One region of the Microbulbifer sp. ABF4_148 genome, then DNA from elsewhere that is predicted to be linked to it. Evidence: predicted binding sites of a transcription regulator. Region 1 holds the regulator's gene; each other region holds the start of a gene.
What was found. Region 1 encodes sigma-54, which starts transcription at its own class of promoters, with help from an activator protein. Its sites were predicted from a motif close to TGGCACANNNNTTGCNNT; they were not measured.
Positions count from the first base shown of each region.

Region 2: the regulator sigma-54 is predicted to act here: its motif matches at 1,144-1,161, upstream of ACXAD0_RS07530 (pilin).
Region 3: the regulator sigma-54 is predicted to act here: its motif matches at 1,068-1,085, upstream of ACXAD0_RS08365 (CmpA/NrtA family ABC transporter substrate-binding protein).
Region 4: the regulator sigma-54 is predicted to act here: its motif matches at 1,321-1,338, upstream of galU (UTP--glucose-1-phosphate uridylyltransferase GalU).

Region 1 covers NZ_JBSWUI010000001.1:3,723,674-3,725,874, forward strand. The annotation lists gene ACXAD0_RS16435 (RNA polymerase factor sigma-54) at 79-1,527, shown strand; gene hpf (ribosome hibernation-promoting factor, HPF/YfiA family) at 1,716-2,006, shown strand; gene ptsN (PTS IIA-like nitrogen regulatory protein PtsN) at 2,010-2,201, shown strand, end outside.
Region 2 covers NZ_JBSWUI010000001.1:1,748,446-1,750,646, forward strand. The annotation lists gene pilB (type IV-A pilus assembly ATPase PilB) at 1-752, opposite strand, end outside; gene ACXAD0_RS07530 (pilin) at 1,226-1,711, shown strand; gene ACXAD0_RS07535 (LTA synthase family protein) at 1,845-2,201, shown strand, end outside.
Region 3 covers NZ_JBSWUI010000001.1:1,936,746-1,938,946, forward strand. The annotation lists gene ACXAD0_RS08365 (CmpA/NrtA family ABC transporter substrate-binding protein) at 1-843, opposite strand, end outside; gene ACXAD0_RS08370 (OmpP1/FadL family transporter) at 1,592-2,201, opposite strand, start outside.
Region 4 covers NZ_JBSWUI010000001.1:4,067,396-4,069,596, forward strand. The annotation lists gene ACXAD0_RS17865 (phosphohexomutase domain-containing protein) at 1-315, opposite strand, end outside; gene galU (UTP--glucose-1-phosphate uridylyltransferase GalU) at 348-1,175, opposite strand; gene fabA (3-hydroxyacyl-[acyl-carrier-protein] dehydratase FabA) at 1,428-1,952, shown strand; gene fabB (beta-ketoacyl-ACP synthase I) at 2,037-2,201, shown strand, end outside.

The sequences.
Region 1 (2,201 bases):
ATCGCGATTGCAGAAGGTTAGTCTGCGGCGTCATGGATAAACAGAAGATTCTTTCGCCGCAGTAACTTACCGACACCCATGAAGCAGTCTCTCCAGCTAAAACTCGGCACGCAGCTCACGATGACGCCGCAGCTGCAGCAGGCCATTCGTCTGCTCCAGCTTTCGACGTTGGACCTGCAGCAAGAGGTGCAGTCGGCCCTGGACAGCAACCCCATGCTGGAAGTCGAGGCGGAAGAGCACGCGGAAGCGCACACTGAAGATCCGCAACCTCTGGAAGCTCAACAACCCACAGCAGCCGCTGAAACAGAGTCAGAGCAGCTGGCGGAGGGAGACTGGAACAAGGATATCCCCGAAGACCTGCCGGTAGACACACACTGGGACGATATCTACAGCGGCGGCAGTAGCGCCGGGCCAATGGAAGACAGCACGCTGGAGCTGCGCAATGCCGCTCCCGACAATCTCAATGACCACCTCCTCTGGCAACTCAACCTGACACCACTGACCGAACAGGACAAACGCATCGCCGAAGCGCTGATTGACGATATCAACCCCAGGGGGTTCCTGGAGTCGCCAATCGCGGAAATCGCGGAATCTCTCGGTGCGGAAACCGATGAAGTCATCGCCGTCCTGAAGGCCATCCAGCAATTCGAGCCGGCTGGTTGCGGCGCCCGCGACTTACGTGAGTGCCTGCTACTGCAACTTGCGCAACTGCCGTTGGATACACTCTGGCTGGAGCAGGCGCGCGCGGTCGTCGGAGAGCACCTGGACCTGCTCGGCAAACGGGACTTCCGTCAACTCAGCAGACGCACACGCCTCAGCGAGTCCGAGCTCGGCGAAGTGATGCGCCTGATCCAGACACTCAACCCGCACCCCGGCGAGAGCTTCGGTGATGAAGACCCGCAGTATGTGGTACCGGATGTGATCGTCAGCCGCCGACAGGACCGCTGGCAGGTAGAACTGAATCCGGAAACCACGCCCCGCCTGCGCATCAACAGTGGCTACGCGGCCCTGATCAAGCGCGCCGACACCTCGGCAGATAACAACTTCCTGAGAGACCACCTGCAGGAAGCGCGTTGGTTTCTGAAAAGCCTGCAGAGCCGCAATGAAACCCTGCTCAAAGTGGCCTCCAGTATCGTGGAGAAACAACAGGGCTTTTTTGAGCATGGCCCGGAAGCCATGAAGCCCATGGTACTGGCCGATATCGCAGAAACCATTGGCATGCACGAGTCGACCATCTCTCGCGTGACCACTCAAAAGTATATGTTCACGCCCCGCGGCGTATTCGAGCTGAAGTATTTCTTCTCCAGCCACGTGAGTACCGACTCCGGTGAAGATGCATCGTCCACTGCAATTCGCGCGATGATCCGCAAGCTCATCGATGCAGAGCAGCCACGCAAGCCCCTGTCCGACAACAAGATCACCCAGGAACTGGATAAGCAGGGCATCAAAGTCGCGCGCAGAACCGTCGCGAAATATCGCGAATCCATGGGTATCCCCTCCTCCAGCGAGCGCAAACGCCTCGTTTAAGAACAAGCTGACTGAAACAACAAGGTCAGTCGCCAATTACAGGCAGAATAACCCTCTTTTCCTGCAACCAAACCCCAATCCTTGAGTGTATCCTTCCATTCTGACCCACTTCCTAGTAGGGTTGCCGCCCTGACGGAGTGGGCTCCATGACTTTTACGTCATAAGACGCGCTCACAAAGGAGACTTCTATGCAGATCAACATCAGTGGCGATAACCTGCATGTGACCCCATCCATCCGCGATTACTGTGAATCCAAGTTGGATAAACTCTCCCGTCATAACGACGTGGCCACACGAACAGAAGTGGTGCTCTCCGTCGATAAACTGATTCAGAAGGCCGAGGCCACGGTGCATGTGAACGGTCGCGACATCTTTGCTGACTCCGAGTCTGACGATATGTATGCCGCCATTGATTCACTCACAGACAAGCTCGATCGCCAGCTGCTGAAGCACAAAGAAAAGCTGCGAAATTACCGGTAAACCATGACATTGGAAGATTTACTCACTCCCCGCCTTTGCCTGAGTCGTGTGGCGGGGAGCAGCAAGAAGAAGCTGCTGCTGAATATTGCCCAGACAATCGCAGAACAGAAGCCGCATCTGGATCCGGATACCATCTTCCAGCAAATGATTGCCCGCGAACGTCTGGGTTCCACCGGCATTGGTGACGGGGTGGCC
Region 2 (2,201 bases), 2.0 Mb from region 1:
ATATCCATTTTTGACATCACTTTCAGGCGTGCCGCCAGGCGAGTCGCCAGCTGGATCGGGGGTTTGGCGATTTCGTGCAGAACGCCGTCGGTGCGGAAACGTACGCGATAGCTCTTCTCGTAGGGTTCGAAGTGGATATCGGAGGCACCAGTACGGATCGCATCCAGCAGTACTTTGTTGACAAAGCGTACAACCGGGGCCTCGTCGCCGCCGGGCTCACCATCCTCGCTTTCCTGGGTATCACCACCGCCTTCGACGTTGAGCGCATCGAGATCCTCGTCATCCATGCCATCCAGGCCGGCACTAATGTCCGAGCTATTGGACAGATAACTTTCGATGGCCTTGGCCAGCTTGTCCGCTTCGACAAGGACCGCATCAGTATTAAGCCCGGTGTTGAAGTTGATCTCGTCCAGGCCGGACAGGTTGGTCGGGTCAGCCACAGCAACAAACAGACGGTTGCCACGCTTGTAAAGGGGCAGTGTGAAATGCTTGCTGATCAGTTTTTCATCAATGATGTCTTTGGGGATCAGATCAAAGTTGTAGGTGCCGAGGTCAAAGACTGGGGAGCCAAAGGCATTGGAGGCAATGGTGGCGAGTTCACGGCTCTTGACCAGCTTGGCTTCTACCGCATGTTGTGCAAATGTCTGGCTTTCCCGGCGTGCAGCCTTCATGGCCGACGCTGCGGTCGTCTCATCGAGAATCTGCTCTGCTACCAGCTGCTTGGCCAGTCCATTGAGGGGGATACTGCTCATGATTCTTACAATGCCTGGGCTACGGTTGTGCGATCGGTCGAATTTTGCGCGTTTTTTAAACGATTTATAGGGCTACCCGGGAGAAGGTGAGTTGCTTCGCTCTCAGCCCAATTGGCGCGCTTAGCCCCAATATATCGAATTCGCCAGAGTTGGCCAATCAACTAGGTCGCATTTAGGCCATATAAGGAAGGCGCTCATTGGGGCGCCCAATTTCTGAGCGGCGACCGGGACCAAAGTGGCTTCCGTGCTGCCATGTCTCCTGCCTGCCCAAACGGCTTGGACCTGACAAATTTTGTCACTTGGTGAGTCTCTGTGACACGCTTAACTCGAATTGCCTAAAAAATACCCAGCTAATTCTTTGATTTTGTTGCAGTTTCGCGGTTGCGCGTATTGGCACATTGCTTGTATTGTTTTACGCGACTTCCTCACGGGATTCATCCAACAATCTAATTGTCTGTATGGAGACGGTTACAATGAAAAAACAACAGGGTTTTACTCTTATTGAATTGATGATCGTAGTTGCGATCATCGGTATTCTGGCGGCTGTGGCTCTGCCGGCTTACCAGGACTACACCGTTCGCGCGAAAATGTCTGAAGTGGTACTTGCCGGTAGTGCATGCCGCACCACTATCACTGAATCTGTTCAGTCTGCTGTAGGTTCTACTTTGCCTACTGGCGGTACTTGGGGTTGTGAATCCTCCAGCGCCGCAACTAAGTACGTACAGAGCATTGCTACTGACGACAATGGTGTGGTCACTATTGCCGTTCAGGGTCTCGCACCGAGCGTTACTGATGGTCAGCTGGTAACCCTGGTCCCGATGACTGGTCCTAATGCAGGCGATACTCTCACCAATGCCGACGTAGGCGCTTTGATCTATGGCTGGCGTTGTGGTGCTTCTGGTGATGGTACTAGCGTCGATCCGAAGTACCTGCCAGGTTCCTGCCGCGGTGGTTTCTAAGTTCTAGTTTAAGTAGGCTTAGTAAAGGCCCCGCTATCGCGGGGCTTTTTACTTTTTGTCGTTTGTCGTTTGTCGTTTGTCGTTTGTTGTTTGTGCATAGGTACCGTATTGGACGGGTTGAGAGGTGAACATATTGAGCCGGCGAACTTCTCTGCTTGATTTTATTCTGGTCGTCCTTGCTCTATCGGCCATCAGCTTTACTTCCTATTTTGGCTTGCCAAACCCGATTCCGGTTGGACTTGCGAGTTCGCTCGGGGTAGCTTGCCTAGTGTTGTCCGCGGTTCTGCTCCTGGGATGGCGATTCCCCAGACTTTCTGTCGTCATTACGCTGATTATTCTTGCCGCCTGTTTTTTGTTGACCGTTACCAACTGGTGGCACTTCCAGTATTTTCAGGTCTTCTTCAATTTTGAGTACCTGCCCTTTGCGCGGGATGGGGGTGACTCCCTCAAGGCGCTGTCGGCATTTGAGTACAAGTCGGAACTGATTCGG
Region 3 (2,201 bases), 1.8 Mb from region 1:
GGCGCGGATCAGCGCGCGGGTAATACGCACGGTAGTGTTCGGGTACTTTTCAGCAAACTCTTTGGTGATGCCGAATACTTTCTCCGGGTTGTCTTTCCAGATTTCGTAGTCAGTTACGACCGGTACGCCAATACCCTTGAAGACAGCCTGCTGGTTCCAGGGCTCGCCCACGCAGTAGCCATAAATAGTGCCGGCTTCGAGGGTGGCAGGCATTTGCGGTGGCGGGGTGACAGACAGCAAGGCATCTGCGCTGATCTGTCCAGAGATGTCACCCTTGTGCGGCGCGTAGAATCCAGGATGGATGCCACCAGCCGCCAACCAGTAACGCAACTCATAGTTGTGGGTGGAGACCGGGAATACCATACCCATGTTGAAAGGCTTGCCGTCAGCCTTGTACTTTTCAACAACTGGCTTGAGCGCGTCGGCCTTGATCGGATGCACCGGGCGGCCATCGTCCATCTTGGGGATGTTCGGCTTCATCTGTTCCCAGATGTCATTGGAAACGGTGATGCCGTTGCCGTTCAGGTCCATGGAGAAAGGCGTAATGATGTCGGCCTTGGTACCGAAGCCCATGGTCGCGGCGATTGGCTGGCCAGCGAGCATGTGCGCGCCGTCGAGACGGCCATCGATAACGCCATCGAGCAGAACTTTCCAGTTGGCCTGGGCTTCGATAGTGACGTAAAGGCCTTCATCTTCGAAGTAGCCATTTTCATAGGCGATAGCGATCGGCGCCATATCCGTGAGTTTGATAAAGCCAAACGTCAGCTCTTCTTTTTCGGGATATCCGAGTTCTTCTGCCTGGGCGGCAGTGCTGCCGAGACCCGCCAGCATGGCGAGTGACATGGCCGCAGCCTTGAGAGGGGTTGCCCATTTCATCAGAGAGTCTCTCCTGTTCCGTTTCGGTGAGTTGTCAAAATTCGCGCATAAAAAAAGGCGCTCATCGAGCTCCCGTCACCGGACGGAAGGTCAATGAGCGCCTTTGCTCAGGCTGCCCCAAAACGGGGGCAGTCGACTAATTGTTGTGCCCCTTTCGCTGCAGTACCTCGGAAACTGGGCTCTGCCACATCAATGCAGGGACTGTGCCAATTTAATTTTTCTGAAGGTCGCCCCGCGCTCGGCGCAACGCCGAGGGGCATTGCCGGTCTTATAGAATATCGACGTAAATCATTGTCCATACTGGCCTTTCGGGGAATGTGCACTGTGGGATGCAAGCGCAGTGGAAAGGCGTCGGGGACTCGATAGCGGACAGGAAATTGGGGCGCGTCTAAACGATGCGCGCCCTCGACTGGACTTTTTTACCGCGTTCCCGTCTCGCTGAGATTGCGCTCCCGTGGTGCGTCGACGAGCCGAATTGGCGCGCCGCGATGCTGGTTGATGGTGCGTTGCATGTATCGTGCGATTGGATGGTGCAATCCAAATCTGTGGTGCTGCGAGAGACTCGTATTGGCTGTGGCGATGTCATTTTACAAAGCGGGAAGGGCAGGGGTGCGCGTATTGGAGGCAGTGCGCCTGTTGATGGGCAGCGCAGTAGGCAAAAAAATGGCCCGCCAGCAAAGCTGACGGGCCATGTATAGGTTGTCCAGAATGGGCTCTAGAAGGTGTAGTTGATGGAAGCACCAATGAGCCAGGCTTCGATATTGGTGGTGCCGCCATCGAAGTAGGTGCGCAACGCTGTGCCTGGACCGACGAGACCATCGGTGGGCAAGATATTGCCCTCCAGAATCGTCTCGTCATCACCCCACAGATAGGCAATACCACCATCCACGGAGAGCTGCTTGTCGAATTCGTAAGTGCCGCCGAAGGTTACCCATTGACGATCGGTATCTGGAATAGATAGCGTGCGCCAAGTGATGGGCGAGCCGAATGCCTCTGATTCCTCGCGATTGAATCCGTCACGCGCAGCGCCTTGATCGTAGGCATAGCCAATACGCCAGGTGACTTCTTCACAGGGGTACCACTCACCACCAATACTGAAGCGGTAGCCGCTCTCAAAGTTTTCTTCTTTGATCAGCAGCGGATTGAAGGCTTCTCCCTGGCCGGGCACGAAGCCTTCCAGCCGCTCGAAGTCGTCCCAGTCGGTCCACATCAGGCCGAGCGCCAGGCCCCATTCCTGATTGAAGCGATGGTAGAAACCGAGCTCCAGGGTATCGGGTAAGTCGAGTGTCAGGTTTGCGGAATTCCTGCGGAACGGGAGGACATCC
Region 4 (2,201 bases), 340 kb from region 1:
GTTGTAGTCCATGGGGTTGTGACTCGCGGTCACGCAGATACCACCGTCGAAATCCCCGTGGAAAGTGGCAAAGTAAACTTCCTCGGTACCGCACTCGCCGATATGAAAGACATCTGCACCCGCATCGCGCAAGCCATTGGCCAGCGCATCGGTCAGCTCGCCACTGGTCAGGCGAATATCATGACCGACCACGACCTTCTTCGCGCCCAGGAACTGGGCAAAAGCGCGCCCTACCCGGTAAGCCACATCCGTATTCAATTCGTCCGGTACCCGCCCCCGCAGGTCATAGGCCTTAAAACAAGTCAATTCGGCCACTAGATCACTCTCCACTATCAGAAATCCCCATTTTATGACGGTAAATAGATATTTTCGTAAACATAATTCGTGGCTTCTACAAAGCCATCCACAGACCCGCAATCAAATCGCCGCCCCTTGAAGCGATAGGCCAGCACGCACCCGCGCTGCGCCTGGGCCAGCAGGGCATCGGTAATCTGCACCTCGCCATTTTTCCCCGGTGGCGTCTCACGCAACAGGTCAAAAATATCGGGGGTCAAAATATAGCGCCCGATGATCGCCATATTACTGGGCGCATCTTCCGCCGCGGGCTTCTCGACCATGCTGGTCACCTGATACAGGCCCGGTTTAATTTCGTTGCCAGCAATCACACCGAACTTGTGGATCTGCTCCAGCGGAACTTCCTCCACCGCAACGATGCTGCAGCGAAACTGCTTGTGCAGCTGCACCATTTGCCCAAGGACACCCAGTTCGTCACACAGACACAGGTCGTCCGCCAGCACAACGGCAAAAGGCTCGTCACCCACCAGCCGCTCGCCCTGCAAGATGGCATCGCCCAGCCCACGCATCTCCCCCTGACGGGTATAGGAAAAGCTCGCGCGGTCGATCACATCTTGTACCGACTCCAGGAAGCGCTCTTTACCGGTACCGGCAATCTGTGCTTCCAGTTCAAAATTGGTATCAAAGTGATCTTCGATGGCTCGTTTTCCGCGACCGGTCACAAATCCGATCTCGCTCAGCCCCGCCTCGATCGCCTCTTCAACGCCGTATTGCACGAGCGGCTTGTTGACCAGCGGTAACATCTCTTTTGGCATGGCTTTGGTGGCCGGCAGAAACCGGGTTCCGTAGCCCGCCACAGGGAACAAACATTTTCTCAGCATTTCGACCTGCCTATGGCAATGGTTCTAATTTGCCCCCCCCGGGGCCCGGAACTTAGCACAAATTTGTGACGCAGTTCACCTGTTTGGTCCGCCTTGGATTTTGCGCCGAAACCGGGCATTTGCGGCGTTCACCCCTGCAATCTAGTCAGCAAAGGGTGTGCCAGCCACAAAAAGCTGCATGACTGGCTGGACATCACACCCCCACACTTTAGAATGCCTGCTCTTGCAAAAACGCCCAAAATTGGGGACAAAATGAGTAACTTCGTTCAGAAAAGCAGCTATTCCCGTGAAGAACTCCTCGCCTGCTCGCAGGGTGAGATGTTCGGTCCGGGCAATGCTCAGCTACCCGCTCCCAACATGCTGATGCTGGATCGCATCACCCACATCTCCAAGGATGGCGGCGCCCACGGCAAAGGCGAGCTGATCGCCGAACTCGATATCCACCCGGACCTGTGGTTCTTTGACTGCCACTTCCCCGGCGACCCGGTCATGCCCGGCTGCCTAGGCCTCGATGCCATGTGGCAGTTGCTCGGCTACTTCCTCGCCTGGAAAGGCAACCCGGGCCGCGGCCGTGCGCTGGGTTGCGGTGAAGTGAAATTCACCGGACAAATTCTCCCAACCGCCAAAAAGGTGACATACCATATCCAGATGAGCCGCCTGGTTGAGCGCAAACTGGTCATGGGCATCGGTGACGGTTCCGTGGCAGTGGATGGTCGTGAGATCTACACCGCAAAAGACCTGCGCGTAGGCCTGTTCACCAGCACGGACGACTTCTAATAAACGAGCCGAACACAACCGGAGTCATCAGGCTCCGGTACGCTCGCCTCAATAATTGTCGAAAAGCATTACTGGAGACCAAATATGCGTCGGGTAGCTATCACCGGAATGGGAATCACCTCCTGTATCGGCACGGACCTCGAGACGGTCACAGAGTCTCTGCGCCTCGGGCGCAGCGGTATTCGCGAAAATGAAGAGTATCGGGAACTGGGACTGCGCAGCCAAGTTGCGGGCCCTGTAGACATCGAT